4 regions of the Pseudoalteromonas sp. SD03 genome follow, and region 4 is predicted to be linked to each of the others. Evidence: predicted binding sites of a transcription regulator. Region 4 holds the regulator's gene; each other region holds the start of a gene.
The links. The regulator sigma-54, encoded in region 4, starts transcription at its own class of promoters, with help from an activator protein. The targets are predictions, from matches to a motif close to GTTGGCACGNNNNTNGNNT.
Positions count from the first base shown of each region.

Region 1: a site for sigma-54 is predicted at 2,096-2,114, ahead of ABZP26_RS13365 (BON domain-containing protein). Genes of this name have one in related genera too.
Region 2: a site for sigma-54 is predicted at 1,778-1,796, ahead of ABZP26_RS04410 (P-II family nitrogen regulator). Genes of this name have one in related genera too.
Region 3: a site for sigma-54 is predicted at 1,855-1,873, ahead of ABZP26_RS07400 (EF-hand domain-containing protein). Genes of this name have one in related genera too.

Region 1 covers NZ_CP162514.1:2,857,818-2,862,009, forward strand. The annotation lists gene ABZP26_RS13355 (tRNA1(Val) (adenine(37)-N6)-methyltransferase) at 1-645, opposite strand, end outside; gene srmB (ATP-dependent RNA helicase SrmB) at 722-1,948, shown strand; gene ABZP26_RS13365 (BON domain-containing protein) at 2,188-2,508, shown strand; gene ABZP26_RS13370 (mechanosensitive ion channel family protein) at 3,254-4,192, opposite strand, start outside.
Region 2 covers NZ_CP162514.1:948,368-952,559, reverse strand. The annotation lists gene mrcB (penicillin-binding protein 1B) at 1-14, opposite strand, end outside; gene ABZP26_RS04415 (ammonium transporter) at 153-1,382, opposite strand; gene ABZP26_RS04410 (P-II family nitrogen regulator) at 1,392-1,730, opposite strand; gene ABZP26_RS04405 (response regulator) at 1,986-2,768, opposite strand; gene ABZP26_RS04400 (S10 family peptidase) at 3,073-4,192, shown strand, end outside.
Region 3 covers NZ_CP162514.1:1,587,391-1,591,582, reverse strand. The annotation lists gene rluB (23S rRNA pseudouridine(2605) synthase RluB) at 1-556, opposite strand, end outside; gene scpB (SMC-Scp complex subunit ScpB) at 553-1,143, opposite strand; gene ABZP26_RS07400 (EF-hand domain-containing protein) at 1,295-1,816, opposite strand; gene ABZP26_RS07395 (hypothetical protein) at 2,019-2,450, opposite strand; gene xthA (exodeoxyribonuclease III) at 2,691-3,497, shown strand; gene ABZP26_RS07385 (energy-coupling factor ABC transporter permease) at 3,503-4,150, shown strand; gene rlmA (23S rRNA (guanine(745)-N(1))-methyltransferase) at 4,147-4,192, shown strand, end outside.
Region 4 covers NZ_CP162514.1:454,537-458,728, reverse strand. The annotation lists gene lptA (lipopolysaccharide transport periplasmic protein LptA) at 1-400, shown strand, start outside; gene lptB (LPS export ABC transporter ATP-binding protein) at 397-1,122, shown strand; gene ABZP26_RS02175 (RNA polymerase factor sigma-54) at 1,457-2,956, shown strand; gene hpf (ribosome hibernation promoting factor) at 2,983-3,270, shown strand; gene ptsN (PTS IIA-like nitrogen regulatory protein PtsN) at 3,275-3,727, shown strand; gene rapZ (RNase adapter RapZ) at 3,747-4,192, shown strand, end outside.

The DNA of each region.
Region 1 (4,192 bases), 1.1 Mb from region 4:
ATTACTTAACTCCCTTATGCATAGGGTGCTTTTACTTACTTCGCCATCATCATAACTAAAAGTCATCAAACTGCGGCTAAAGGGCTTATTTGGCATAGCTTGTACTTGGCAGTGACGATTTAAATACAGCCCTTGCTGCTGTGCTAATGTTATAAATAACTGCGCCTCAGTAGTGGGTAAAATAAGATTAAAACGCGAATGTTGATGACTTAGTTGCCTAAACGCACCAAGCAGTTCTGCAAAGCTTAAACCATCGGTATGGCGAGCGGTATTTCGCGCTGCATTATCACCTTTTAAACTGTGATTAAAATAAGGCGGATTAGCTATAACACAATCAAATAAACCTGCAGCCTCAAACTGCTGAATAGGCTGATGGTAAATACTAATATCCGGCCAAGGGCTTTGCTGGCAATTTTGTAAAGCCTGTTGGTAGGCGGCTTCATCAACTTCAACCGCGCTCACCTTTAAATGTGGCGCTCGTTGCTTACACATTAGAGCCAGTAACCCTGTACCTGTTCCTATATCAAGTAACGTATTTGCGTGGCTTAAATCAGCCCATGCGCCCAGTAAAATACCATCGGTAGAGACCTTCATGGCGCACTGGTCGTGCTCAACCTTAAATTGTTTAAATGCAAAACCAGACATTTTTTCACCTTTTCATTCACCAAGCAGGTTTAAGTGCGTATAATTAACGGCAATTGTCCCCTATTTTTGACACTCTATGCAATTTTCTGAATTTGATCTTGATGATAAGCTACTCAATGCTATTAATAAAATGGGCTATGAAACCCCCACTAGCATTCAACAACAAGCCATTCCTGAGGCGTTGCAAGGACGCGATATTTTAGCGTCGGCACCAACAGGTACGGGTAAAACGGCGGCATTTTTAATTCCGGCAATTCAATATTTAATGGATTTCCCACGTCGTGATCCGGGTTTTGCACGGGTATTAATTATGACCCCAACGCGCGAGCTTGCTTATCAAATTCATGAACAATGTGAGTTACTTGCAAAACAAACCCAGTTAAAAATTGGGGTGGTTACCGGCGGTATAAACTACGGTACACACAAAGAAATTTTTGAAAATAATAATGACATTTTAATCGCCACACCTGGGCGTTTAATGGAATATTTAGAAACCGAAAACTTCCATGCAGAAAACGTAGAAATGCTCATTCTTGATGAAGCCGACCGCATGCTCGACATGGGTTTTCGTAAAGAAATGCTGCGCATTTGTGATGAAGCTAAAAACCGTCGTCAGTGCTTTTTATTCTCAGCTACTCTTGAAGGTGACAGCGTAGAATTATTTGCAGAGCGTATTTTAAACGATCCCGCGCTACTTGAAGCCGAATCATCACGCAAAGAAAAAGCTAAAATTCATCAATGGGTTCATTTAGCCGACGACTACCGCCATAAACTAGAGCTATTAGTTAACACCTTAAATGGCCCTGATGTAAGTAAAGCGATTGTGTTTGTAAAAACCCGTGAGCGCCTTGAAACCCTAATTGGTGAGCTTACTAATAACGGCGTAAAAGCTGCGTGGTTACGTGGTGAAATGCCACAAGACAAACGCATGAAAGCCATGGAAAACTTCCACAGTGGCAAAACCCGTATTTTAGTCGCTACCGATGTAGCGGCCCGCGGTATTGATGTAGCTGATATAAGCCACGTAATTAATTTTGATATGCCTCGCACTGCAGATGTATACGTACACCGTATTGGCCGTACAGGTCGCGCGGGTAAAAAAGGTATTGCAATTTCACTCATTGAAGCGCACGACATTGGCATACTTTACAAAGTAGAACGTTACATAGAGCAAAAGCTAAAACGCCGTGTATTTAAAGGATTAGAGCCAAAGCATAAAGAAGCCAAGCCACCGGTTAAAAAGCGTAAAGATCCAGTAAAAATGAAAGCAAAGAAAAAAGCCAAAGCTAAAAAGAAAAAATAGCTTTAGCTTTAACACATTTAATTGAGCCGACGTTTGTCGGCTTTTTTGTGGCTTAAAAACAGTGAGTAAGCTATTCATAGTAATATGTAAAAAATACTTAGCTGAATAACTAATTAATAAAATAGTAAGTTATTTCAAATAGTTAATCTTGGAATGAAACTTGTAACCCTATCGAATATACGAGTATTAAAACGCCGAGTAATGGCGTTGTTTTTTAGTAACACACTAAGGATATAGTTATGAGTCGCATTAAATTTACTATCGGTTTTATTTCGTTTTGTTGTTTATTTTTATTAGTCTCTGCTTTTAAAGTCAGTGCAGCAACGCATTTAGCTGTAGTTAGCAGTGTGGCTACACAACCTAATTTACAACAATCTATTACTCATGAATTGCGCACTAACCCAAATTTAAAGTTAGAAAAACTAAACGTACACGTTAATGACGGTGACGTTGAACTTAAAGGTGAAGCCAATAACGGTTTTGAACGCGCTCTCGCACAAAAGTTTTTAGAAAATATGGATGGGGTTAAAATCATTCATAACAAAATTAGTGTCATTTAATACAACTTTTTCTTAACTTATACACTTAACTTATCCCTCAGCGCTGCTTGTTTCTCCAACACAAGCGGCGCTTTTTTATGGTTTGCACAATATAATTCACTGCAGAGCATATTCCCAAGCCAGTTTAAATACTTAATTAAAAGCCTTTTAGTTTACGCACCAATCGCGACGCTCATTGCAGCTGCTTATACTTTTGAAACCTTTGTTTATAGACACTTATTATAAAGAGCTTACACCAAGCTTGGGCTCTAGTTCGGTTGATTAAATAATCTATTTTGAGATGAGAAACCTTATCGATATAGTTTTATAATTGAGATGCTTTTAAGGCAGTTAGCGCAAGGCTTTAATTACTTCAGATTATCAATTGGGTCTGTTGTTCTTTCAAGGTTGAATTTGCAGTAGTCTGTTTGGTATTTAGCCAAGGGTTCTGCCCAGGGACATTTACTCTTTGTTGGCTACATGGATGGTGGTAAGGAGCGCGAGCTGGACACGGAAGCTTTGCTCGGTTTTTACTTATTATTACATGGATGTAAGCCAGTAGAATAACGCAGGAGCAGTTATCGAGCCCACTAGGCAACAAACCTCGCGTCGCGATTAAATAGCTCTTAGTTTGAACTAATTTTAATCCGCAAAGGTCAACAGACCCTTATATTATTTATTATAAAAAGCGCGTTTTACTTTGTAAAAACGCGCTGATAGTCAGTAACTATTTCCCAATGCTTTTACCTTCGGGGTTTTAAATTATTTACTCACCTTGGCTTGCATCAGTATTATTGTCACCCTCTTTATTTGCTGACTGCTGACTTATTTTATCGCTTATCATGGCATCGAGTTTTTCACCGCCTTTAATACCAAAATCCAACGTACGAATAGGAAACGGAATACTAATATCAGCGGCATCAAGTGCTTGCTTTACAGCCACAACTCCTTTGTGACGCACCGTCATAAAATCAGGCTCACCAGGGTATTTGATCCAAAACCACACCAACAAGTTTATACTGCTATCACCAAAGCCTTCGGCATAAACAGCGGTTTCATTTTTGCGGATCACAAAGTCAAATTGGTTAATTTTGTCGACGATGACCTCACTGGCTTTTTCTATGTCGTCAGCGTAAGAAATACCCACCGGCACTTCTATTCGTCTTACCCCTAAGGTGCTGTAATTACGCAGTACATTTCTAAATAGTATTTTATTAGGTACCAGTATCAATTGCCCGTAAAAGCTCTCTATTAGTGTGTTGCGCAAGTTTATTGAATGTACCGAACCAAACACATTATCGGTTTCTATGACATCACCCGCTTTAAACGGTTTACGAATTCCCATGGCTATACCCGCTATCAGGTTTTCGGTCATATCTTGAAAAGCAAAACCAATGGCAAGACCAACAATACCTGCACCAGCAAGCAGAGAAGTGACGGTACTTTTTAAGCCCATAAAATCAAGGGCAATAAATACCCCCACACTCAGTACAATAACTTTAAATATTGAGGCCATTAAATCGGCAATTTGCGTAGAGTCGAGCGAGCGACGTAAAACATTTTTCATTCCTTTGCCTGCTAAACGGGCAATAAATGAAAATAGAATGGCAATAATTACTGCAACGATAAAGTTTGGGATATGACTTATAACTACATCAAACCAACCGCCGAGCTTTTCTTCTATCAACTTTTCGGCTTCTGTAAT
Region 2 (4,192 bases), 490 kb from region 4:
TTTTTTTCAGCCATTTAAGTGTAATATATTCCGAAGGTTAATTTAACGCGAGGAGCTTATCACATTACTCTAGCACCTGAAAAATTAACCTCCCCTGAAATCAAAAAAGCCCTAACAGAGTAGGGCTTTGATTGAACACACAATACTTTTAATTAATTACTTCTAACTGATACAAACTCTGGATAAGCATCAATACCACAATCGTGTTGATCCATACCGTTTAACTCTTCTTCTTCGGTAACACGAATACCCATGGTTTGCTTGAGGATTGCCCATACAATGAATGAAGCAATAAACACAAAACCAATAATACATAGTAGGCCAATCAACTGATTAACAATGCTAGCCTCAGCATTAGTAACAGGTACTAGCACGACACCTAGGATGCCACACACACCATGAACAGAAATAGCACCCACGGGATCATCTATCTTCGCTTTGTCCAGTGCGACAATACTAAGTATCACTAATGAGCCACCTAGTAAGCCAAATAAACACGCCATTAGTGGTGATGGTGATAATGGGTCTGCAGTAATAACCACTAAGCCTGCAAGTGCACCATTAAGTACCATGGTTAAATCAGCTTTGCCCCATAACAGTTTACATAAGAACAAGGCTGAAATTGCGCCCATAGCTGCAGCAGCGTTGGTATTAAGTAATATTTGACCTACCGCTGTTGCGTTTTCTTTATCTGAAATTAATAACTGTGATCCGCCGTTAAAGCCAAACCAACCCATCCATAAAATGAATGTGCCTAATGTAGCAAGCGGCAAATTTGAACCTGGAATTGGGTAAATTTCACCATTTTTACCATATTTACCTTTACGTGCACCCAGTAGAATTACACCCGCAAGCGCTGCAGCCGCACCCGTTGCATGGACAATGGCAGAGCCTGCAAAATCAACAAAGCCTAATTCAGATAAGAAGCCGCCACCCCATGTCCAGTAACCTTCAATTGGGTAAATCAAACCTGTTAGTACCACAGTAAACACTAAGAAAGCCCATAATTTCATACGCTCAGCTACGGCGCCAGATACGATAGACATAGCCGTTGCAACAAACACTACTTGGAAGAAAAAGTCAGACTCTAATGAATGATTAGCATCTGCCGCTTGGCTACCTATTAGGCCACCAAACGAAGGAATAACACCGCCTTCAACATTATCTACGTACATAATGCTGTAGCCTATCAACAAAAACATAGTACACGCGATAGAATAAAGCGCGATATTTTTAGTTAGAATTTCTGTGGTATTTTTTGAGCGCACTAAACCCGCTTCTAACATTGCAAAACCGGCTGCCATCCACATGACTAAGATGCCAGACATTAAAAAGTAAAACGTATCGAGCGAAAACTTCAGCTCTATAATTGTATTTTCCATGTTGCCCCCTTAAATTGCATCATCATCAAGCTCGCCAGTACGAATACGGACGATTTGGTCTAGGTCGTAAACAAAAATTTTTCCGTCACCAATTTTGCCCGTTCCAGCGACTTTGGTAATGGTTTCTACAACGCGTTGGCAATTTTCACTACGAGTAGCAATTTCAAGTTTAATTTTAGGTATAAAGTCAACCTGATATTCAGCACCACGGTATAACTCAGTATGCCCTCTTTGACGTCCAAATCCCTTAACGTCAACCACTGTCATTCCTTCGATGCCTAAATCAGCGAGTGCTTCACGCACATCATCTAGTTTGAATGGCTTTATTATTGCACTGATCATTTTCACAAAGGCCCCCTTAGGACGCTAGCTTGTTATTGTATTTCCTCTATACAATCCAACCTTTGTGCCATTTTTAAATTAATAATAAAAACATAAACTTAAAAAAACAAATAATATATAAAACAAAAAAGCGCACCATTTAGGTGCGCTTTTTTTATGCAAAATACTGCATTGGTGCGAGGTGGTTAAAAGCAAGACGTCATCTCTAGTGACCCGCTGCACAACGTTCTAAGTACTAATTAATTTTTTAAGCATAATGACTTACTCAGTCGCGTCGAGGGATAAATCAGCTCTTATAGCTTCACCCAGCCATAGCGATTCCATAGTTTTTACCACTCGAAAATGAAACTCTTCATGAGTAAAGGGCTTAGTTAAAAAGTCATTTGCACCCGATTTAATAAACTGCGTGGCAACACCATAACTATATACATCGGCCAGACCAATAATGGCTAATTGCTCACGACTTTTAACATTTCGAATTGCTCTAATTAATTCAAACCCATTCATATCAGTTAAATTATGATTAGTAATGACTAACTTAATTGCCCTATTATGGTTAAGTATATGCAATGCTTGAGCGCTATTATCAGCAGTAATGACATCAAATAACTGTTTTTCGAGCATTTGCTTAACCAAGCTACTGCTCAATAAAGAATTATCAACAATTAGCGCCTTACGCCCTTGATTACGCAGTAACTGTGCTACAAATTTAATGGCATAAAGGTAAGAGTCACGGTTATCTTTAATAATGTAATCAATAATCCCTAATTCCAGCATTTTTAGGCGCGTGGACTCTTCTAATTGCGTTGTCATTAATAGCGTAGGGATACCTTGCGATAAAATATAGCGAGCAACATCCATATCGGTTTGTCCACTAAGTGGCAAATCAACTAAGGCGAGTGAGTAACTTGTTTGGCTCAGGAGTTGTTTGCATTGAGTAAGTGACGAGGCAAAATCAACCAAAACATCAAGGTATTGAGCAGCAATATGTTTGAGTACCTGCTGTACTCTTATATTATCTTCAACAATTAAAACCCGTTGCATAAACTCCCTTTTATTTGCGCTCACTCTTTAAGGTTATAAACCTAAAAAGAAATCACTTTCAATCATCCATATAGAAACAAGTAAAGCGACCAACTACTTAAAAACTTAATTAATAATTAAATTTTTTAATCGCCTTAAACTTACAGTGCGGTATACACATCAAGCATATTTCGCCTGTTTGCTGTGATCAGATTAATCTTAATTACATAAACTCAACGATTATTATCGGCAGCTAGTCTCATTACTTTTGTTTTTTACTCAAATATCGCTATAACTGCAGTACATAAAATAAAAAGGGTCACTTATGAAATTTAGTCGAAGTCTATTTTTACCCATTGCCGCTATTGCGCTCACCCTAAGTAGCGCCTCGTTTGCCGATAATCAACGTCGCATTGATATTGACAGTAAAGTGGTTACCCAGCACAAAGCAAAAATAAATAATGAACGATTTTCTTACACAGTAGCAACTGGCACACAACCGGTATGGGATGACAAGGGAGACGCCATCGCAACCCTTCAATACACTTACTACACGCGCGATAAGGTCGATGATAGAACAAAGCGCCCATTACTTATTTCATTTAATGGTGGCCCAGGCTCAGCGTCAGTTTGGATGCATTTAGCATACACCGGCCCACGCGTTTTAAAAATTGACGACGAAGGCTACCCTATTCAACCTTACGGTGTTAAAGATAACCCTTACTCGGTTTTAGACGTAGCCGACATCGTTTACGTAAACCCTGTAAACACGGGTTATTCGCGTGTCGTTGAAGATAAAGATGGTAACCTTCTACCAAAGGATAAACAAAAAGAGTTATTTTTTGGTGTGAATGCCGATATAAAATATCTAGCAGAGTGGCTTAATACTTTTGTATCTCGCAATGAACGCTGGCGCTCTCCTAAATTTTTAATTGGTGAAAGCTATGGTACCACTCGTGTATCAGGCTTAGCGCATGAGCTACAAAATAGTCAATGGATGTACATTAACGGTGTTGTACTCGTTTCACCTACCGATATTGGTATTAAGCGCGATGGTCCTGTAAAAGCCGCTAACCGCTTACCTTACTTTGCAGCTACAGCGTGGTACCACAAGGCATTAAACGCTGATTTACAAGCTAAAGACTTAGACGAGCTATTACCTGAAGTGGAACAGTTTACCGTTAATGAGCTCATTCCCGCGCTTGCAAAAGGCGGATTTATTGCTCCAGATGAAAAACGTCGTATTATTAAAAAAATGGCCGAATATGCAGGTCTATCTGAAACATTTGTTAGCCAAAATAACTTAGACATTCCGACACAGTTTTTTTGGAAAGAGTTATTACGTGAACGCGGACAAATGGTTGGTCGTCTGGATTCTCGTTATTTAGGGATTGATAAGCGCGATGCCGGTGAATCACCAGATTACTGGGCAGAGCTTACATCGT
Region 3 (4,192 bases), 1.1 Mb from region 4:
TATACCAACGATTAATACCTTCACCGCCCATAGGCTTGATACCAGTGAACTTTGCGGGGCCATCTTCAAGTTCTACGCCACGCAGTAAGTTTTTCATTGTTTCGTCAGTGACTTCACCAAATACACGTGCTGAATATTCGCGTTCAACTTCATAGCTTGGGTGCATTAAGCGGTTTGCCAATTCACCGTCATTGGTAAACAGCATTAGGCCTGAGGTATTAACGTCTAATCGGCCTACTGCTATCCAGCGATCGCCATCAATACGAGGTAAGCGGTCAAAAACGGTTCTACGGCCTTCAGGGTCTTTACGCGTACTTAACTCACCCTCTGGTTTGTTATACATAATTACACGACAAATTCTGTCTGCTTTTTCTTCTATTTTAACGGTATGGCCGTCAACACGAATTAAATCGGTTTCTTCAACCCTGTCGCCTAACTTAGCTACTTTACCATTTACACTCACACGATTTGCATCAATGTATTTTTCCATTTCACGGCGTGAGCCTACGCCTGCACGGGCTAGGACTTTTTGTAACTTTTCACCTTGTATACTCATTCGGATGGTTCTCTCACAGAAGGATCACTTAATAACTGGGTAATTTTACTTTGCTGTTGCTCTGGCAATGCGGGTAAATCATGAAGTCCCGTTATCGAAAAATAATCTAAAAATTGTTTAGTCGTTGCATAAAGTGCCGGTTTACCTGGTACTTCTTTATGCCCAACTACTTTAATCCACTCTCTTTCAAGCAGAGTTTTAATAATATTTGAGCCAGTTGCTACACCCCGCACTTGCTCAATTTCACCACGGGTAATGGGTTGCTTGTATGCAATTAACGACAGGGTTTCGAGTAAAGCTCTCGAGTATTTAGGGGCACGTTCTTGCCATAAATTACTCAACCATGGGCTTAAACTACTGCACGCTTGAAAACGATAGCCACTGCCTACTTCAACTAAACGTATTCCACGCGTCTGATAGTGAACTTGAATGGCCTCTACAGCATCATTAATGCGCGCCATAGAAATTGCTAAGTCGTTTAAAACCGTGTCCTTAAGATGACGTTTTGATACGGGTTTGCCTGCCACAAAAATCGCCGCTTCAATGATTTCAATTAATTGTTCATCACTAATTCGCCGACCAACCATAATCACTCTAAAGTTAATAAAAACACACAGCCATCTATTATGACAGAACAACGGCAAACTAGGAAAACATATTAATAAAATAACATTTTATAGGTATAAAAAAGCCAGTGAAAAACACTGGCTTGGTATCAAGTGTATTTAATAATGTAATTTAGCTATTTTTAAATTGCTCAAGTGCATCGTCCTCTGCAACAGAATCACCATGCTTTTTGATATAGCTATTAAACTCTTTTTTACTTACTCGTTTATCTTTATTGCTGTCCATGTAACCAAAATGATTTGAAATATCATCATCGTCAGCTTCAGAAACTGAAATAAAACCGTTGCTATCATTATCTAAGCTTTTAAAGTCATTTTCTATTTTATCAAACTTCGCAATATCAGCCTTAAATGCAGACTCACTCACTTCACTATCTGTAGCAACTTTCCCAGCATTTAGCTGCATATAAGCATCATATTCATTACGGCTTATTTGGTTATCCATATTTGTATCTATATTTGAAAAGTGCTGCCAAATACTATCATCGTCGGCTTCTGTTTTAGAAATAAAGCCATCGCTGTCGTTATCTAAGCTTGCAAAATCACTGTCGATTTTTTCTAAACCTTGATTTGAAGAACAAGCGGCTAAACTCAATGCGGCTAAAACAGTAGAAGCTATCGTTAATTTTTTCATCAGACGTATCCTTGTATTAATAAATTTCAAATCTAGTAATACAAATACGATGCCAAAAAAAATAAACCATTAAAATCAAACAATTAACCAAGAACAACTTCTATTACGATATTTAATAATGCAATTTTTGCAAGCTACTCTGGTAATTTTTGCAAAAAAAAAGCTCGGTAAGAACCGAGCTATTTATATCTAATACGGTAATTTAGATTGCAGCGTTTTGGTAACGCTTAACAAAATCAGTAACGCTTTGGCCATTACACTTTAATGAATTTAAGTTACCAATTTGCTTACGTACTGGTTGTAAGCCTTGCTTTAATGCAGTCATACATAACTGTGTTTCTTGGTGTGAATCTTTTGCAAATACTTCTACTTTAGACACAACTGATTGAGTTGCTGCTTCTTTTTTTGCAATGTCACGGATGTCTTGACCGTTACATAGGATACTTTTTGAATAACGCGATAAATATACACCGTGCTTTGCTGCCATTTTACGAGCAGCCGAAAACCCCTCATTGGCGCTTACTACACATAAGTTAGATTCTAATTTGTTGTCTTGGCTGTAATACGTATTGCTTTGCGCAGTAGCAGTTACAGAAACAAAAAGAGAGGCGGCTAAAAGTAATTGAGTTTTCATCAGGTAGTCCTATTTGAACGAGTTAAACAAACGATTTTTGCGCATTATATAGACAACTTTTAACATATCAATTGAATATTTTATTTATTTTATTATTTAATATTGCATTTACAATGTTTAAACATTAAGCAAAAATTGATCAACATTTGTGCAGCTATTTTCTCGTTTCAGTCATGTTATGTCGCTCCAAATACTGATACAATTTAGCTAACAATGAAAATAAATTTGAAGGTAAACTTTATGAAAGTGATTTCTTTTAATATCAATGGCCTGCGTGCTCGCCTACATCAGTTACAAGCTATTATTGATAAACACCAGCCAGATATTATTGGTCTTCAAGAGATAAAAGTGCACGATGAAGCATTTCCGCTAGACGATGTACAAAAAATGGGTTACCACGTTTATTTTCATGGACAAAAAGCGCATTACGGTGTGGCAATGTTATGCAAAAAAGAGCCTAAGTCGGTATTAAAAGGCTTTTCCACCGACACAGATGAGTCGCAAAAGCGAATGATCGGCGTTACCGTAGAGCAAGAAAATGGCCGTGACCTGCATGTCATGAATGGCTACTTCCCGCAAGGCGATAATATCAACCACGAAACTAAATTCCCTTATAAACGTCAATTTTATCAAGACTTAATGACTCACCTAAATAGTCATTACACGCCTGATCAAGATGTAATTGTAATGGGCGATATTAATATCTCTCCAACCGATTTAGATATTGGTATTGGTGAGGTAAACGCAAAACGCTGGTTAAAAACCGGAAAATGTTCATTTCAACCCGTTGAGCGTGAATGGCTAGCAACGTTATTAAACTGGGGCTTTAAAGACACCTTTAGGGAGCAAAACCCAGAAACTAACGATCAATACTCATGGTTTGACTACCGCTCTAAGGGTTTTGTTGAAAATCGTGGACTAAGGATTGATGTGGTTCTGGCAACGCATGACTTAGCAGCTCGCTGTATCGACACCGGTATAGATTACGAATTACGTGCTATCGACAAGCCTTCAGATCATGCGCCTATTTGGTCTGAGTTTAATTAACGATTATGCTAAGCGTGCAATTACAGGCATTACTGTGGATTGGTGTTATTGCTATTGGCTTTTTAAGTGTTAATAAATCAACATACGCCAATTTATTTAATACGCCAGCTAGGCAAACCGGCGTGTTTGCCTGCGCGCTGGTGCTCGCTTTACTATGGCGTATAAAAGCCGGTATTTTACCTGGTCTTGATCTTCATATATTGGGCATTACTGCTGTTACGCTGATTTTAGGCTGGCGTCTGGCTATTTTAAGTTGTGTATTAGCAACAGCCCTGCTAACTGCTTTTGGACAAATAGCATTCGAGCTGATTGCGGTAAAATTACTAATAAGTGCGTTTATTCCAGTATTATTAAGCTACTTTGTATTTATGCTTTGTTACCACTACTTAGCGCGGCACTTTTTTATCTATATATTTGTTTGTAGCTTTTTAACGGCTGGTGTCGTTGCTTGCGTTAACATTATACTCGGGGGTGTTTTTTATTACGCAATTGGCGAATATAATTGGCATCAGCTAACAGAAAACTACATTTATCTCAGTCCTATTTTAGCGTTTCCTGAAGCAATGCTAAACGGTATGGCAATAACTGTTATGATCACCTATCGCCCGCACTGGGTAAAAACTTTTTTTGATAAGGACTATTTAGGCTCATGAGTCTTCATTACCATTGCCCTATTTGCAAACTTCCATTGGCAC
Region 4 (4,192 bases):
AAACGTAGGCATTTTTGAGAAAAATGTTGAAATTATTCATGGTAATCGCCGTATCACAGCTGACCGTTTAGAAGTGCATAAACGCGATGACCTAGGCGATAACAAACAGTTATTAATTGCCACAGGCAGCCCTGCATATTTTGAAGAAACACAAGCTGATGGCACCATAATGAGCGCCAGTGCTAATGAAGTGCGTTACGATGTGTCGCTGCGTTTTTTAACCTTAATCGGCGATGCAAGCATTGCTCAAGCAGGTCAAAAAATAACAGCTAAAAGTATCACTTACGATATCGAGCAGCAGTTAATTAGCGCAGAAAAAGACGAAAACTCAACAGACCGTGTACACACTATTTTAGTCCCTGTTGAAAATAAAAAAGAAGATGATAAAGGCCAACCATGAGCACATTAAAAGCAGAGCTATTAGCTAAAAGCTACAAAGGTCGTGAAGTTGTAAAAAACGTTGGCCTAGAGGTTGAAGCTGGCAGTATTGTGGGGTTACTTGGCCCTAATGGTGCAGGTAAAACCACCACTTTTTATATGATTGTAGGCCTTGTGCCTAGCGATAAAGGCAAAATATCAATTGATGATAAAGATATTACTTTATTACCGATGCACAGCCGAGCGCGTTTAGGGATTGGTTATTTACCGCAAGAGTCGTCTATTTTTAGAAAGCTGACTGTTTATCAAAACTTAATGGCTATCTTAGAAACACGTAAAGAATTAAATAAACAACAACGCGAAGATACCTTAAATAATTTACTTGATGAATTTAGCATTCAGCATATCCGCGATAGTCAAGGTATGGCTTTATCAGGTGGTGAACGTCGCCGCGTTGAAATTGCTCGCGCGTTAGCAGCAAACCCTAAATTTATCCTTTTAGACGAACCCTTTGCGGGGGTTGATCCTATCTCAGTATTAGATATTAAAAAGATTATAGAGCATCTTAAAAACCGAGGAATTGGCGTACTTATCACAGATCACAACGTACGCGAAACTCTTGATGTTTGTGAAAAAGCCTACATAGTTTCTCATGGGGAGTTAATTGCATCAGGCACTCCAGAATATGTATTAAACGATAAAACAGTACGCGATGTTTATTTAGGCGAGCAGTTCAAGCTCTAATATGTGTGTTATTACACTAAGCATCTGCTAAGATTAATTATACTTAGGTCTGTTGACCTTTCAAGGTTGAATTTGCAGCAGTCTGTTTGGTATTTAGGCAAGGCAGAGCCTATGTGGTGTGGTATTCCCCATAAATAGGCGATAACGCAGCATCAATGCCAAACAGGCGCTGCCCTTCGGGTTCTGCCTAGGGACGATTTACTCTTTGTTGCTCGGTTTTGACTTAGCCCACTAGGTTACAAACCTCGCGCCGCAATTAAACCGCCCCTAGTTTGAACAAATTTTAATCCGTAAAGGTCAACAGACCGTAATTTAAAAGGATTGTTAGAGATACATGAGGCAATCATTACAGCTGCGCATGGGCCAGCAACTTACAATGACTCCACAGTTGCAACAAGCAATTCGCTTATTGCAACTCAGTACATTGGATCTCCAGCAAGAAATTCAAGAAGCGCTCGATAGCAACCCCTTGCTTGAAGTTGAAGAACACGATTACAGCGAAGACACTGCAGGTAAAAACGAACAAAAAGCCGATAACGATGACTTAACGCTAAGTGCCTCAGCTGACGATAAACCTAGCGAGTATGAGCAAGATAGCGGCGAAGCAATGACCAAAGACACCATTAGCGATGATATGGCTATGGATGTTACTTGGGATGAATATATGAGCGCTGCGCCTGCCTCTTCATCGGGCCCAATGCCAGAAGATGAATCTATTTATCAAGGCTCTTCGACTGAAACGCTGCATGAGTATTTAATGTGGCAACTTCAACTGACGCCGTTTAGTCCTACCGATGAAGCGATAGCTATTGCAATTGTAGAAGCTGTGGACGATTCAGGGATTCTAACCCTTAGCTGTGAAGAAATATTAGAAAGCTTTAACCAAGAAAACGACGGCGAAGATGAAGTTGAACTTGACGAAATAGAAGCGGTACTAAAGCGTATTCAACTATTTGATCCAGTGGGAATAGCCGCGCGTAGTTTACAAGAGTGCTTGTGTATTCAGCTAAATCAATTTGATAAAGACACACCTTTTTTAAACGAAACAAAAATGATCTTAACCGATCATATTGATTTACTTGCTGCACGTGACTATCGCACGTTAATGAAAAAAACAAAGCTTAAAGAAGATGAGCTAAAAGAAATCATGACGTTGATTCATACGCTCAGCCCAAAACCGGCAGACACTATTGTCAGAGAAGAGTCTGAATACGTTATTCCTGATGTGTCGGTTAAAAAAGTTAAAGGTCGTTGGGTAGTTGAATTAAACCCAGATAGCATGCCTAAGATCAGAGTAAATAGCCAATATGCAGCTATGTCGCGTACGGTTAAATCAAGTGGTGATAGCCAATTTATTCGCTCGCACTTACAAGAGGCTAAATGGTTTATAAAAAGCTTAGAAAGTAGAAATGACACGCTACTTAAAGTAACCAACTGTATTGTGCAGCAGCAACAGGCCTTTTTTGAACACGGTCCTGAGGCTATGAAGCCTATGGTGCTTAACGATGTGGCTGAAATGGTGGAAATGCATGAGTCGACTATATCGCGTGTTACTACGCAAAAATACATGCATACACCACGTGGCATTTTTGAGCTTAAATATTTCTTTTCAAGCCATGTAAGTACTGAAAATGGTGGCGAATGTTCATCAACAGCAATACGTGCATTAATTAAAAAATTAATCGCTGCAGAAAACTCAGCTAAACCATTGAGTGATAGTAAAATTGCAGATATATTGGCAGAGCAAGGAATTAAAGTAGCGAGGAGAACCATTGCAAAATATCGCGAATCTCTAGCTATTCCCCCGTCTAATCAACGTAAAAGTTTGATTTAAGGCGTACAACAAAGAGGAAAATGTTTATGCAACTGAATTTAACTGGTCGCCATGTAGATATTACCGACTCGCTTAGAGACTACGTAAATAGTAAATTTTCGAAGTTACAGAGGCACACTGATCACATAACGAATGTGCACGTTATTCTCGATGTAGAAAAACTAAACCAAAAAGCTGAAGCAACCGTTCATGTTAGTGGCGCTGAGATTTTTGCCTCTACTGAGCATCAAGATATGTATGCCGCTATAGACTCGCTCATTGACAAGCTAGATCGTCAAGTAATTAAACACAAAGAGAAACTTGCTCGACACTAACACTATGAAACTAAGCTCACTTATCTGTCAGGACTGCAGTAAAGCTGCGGTCCTTTTTAATAGTAAAAAAAGAATTTTAGAATTTATCAGTGAATTGGCTCACAATAAGCTGCCCTATTTAACACAACAAGATATTCTTAATGCATTAACTGCAAGAGAAAAGCTTGGAAGTACAGGCATTGGCCGAGGCATTGCTATTCCACATGGTCGCATGAGTGGTGCTCAAGAGCCCCTTGCTTTGATTTTAGTGAGCGAAACAGCTATTAATTTTGATGCGATTGATAACCGACCGGTTGACATTTTTGTCGCGTTAATTGTTCCCGATGGCGATAATCAGCAGCATTTGAAGACGCTAGCCACGATTGCTGATAAGCTCAATGATAAAGAATTTTGTAAACAGTTACGCGCCGCCAAATCGGATAGCGAACTATATCAGGTTATCGTCAGTCAATCGTAGTAACAAAGAAAGGTGATAAATGGAATTAATAATTATAAGCGGTCGTTCAGGGTCAGGTAAATCTGTGGCGTTACGCGTTGTGGAAGACTTAGGTTATTATTGTGTAGACAATATTCCTCTTAATTTATTACCATCATTAGTGCGCAGTGTTTCCGACAGTTATAATAAAATTGCCGTGAGTGTTGATGTACGTAACCTACCTAAAGAGCAACAGCAGTTTAATGAAATCATTGAATATTTACCTGGTTTTACTAAACCAACGGTATTTTATTTAGACAGTGACGATCAAACATTAATAAAACGTTTTTCAGAAACGCGACGTCTCCACCCTTTATCTATTGATTCTTTGCCGCTTGATTTAGCCATAAAAAAAGAAAAACAACTGCTTGATGTATTGATTAATCGTGCTGATTATATGATTGATACCACAGATTTAAGTGTGCATCAGCTTGCTGAGTCTATTCG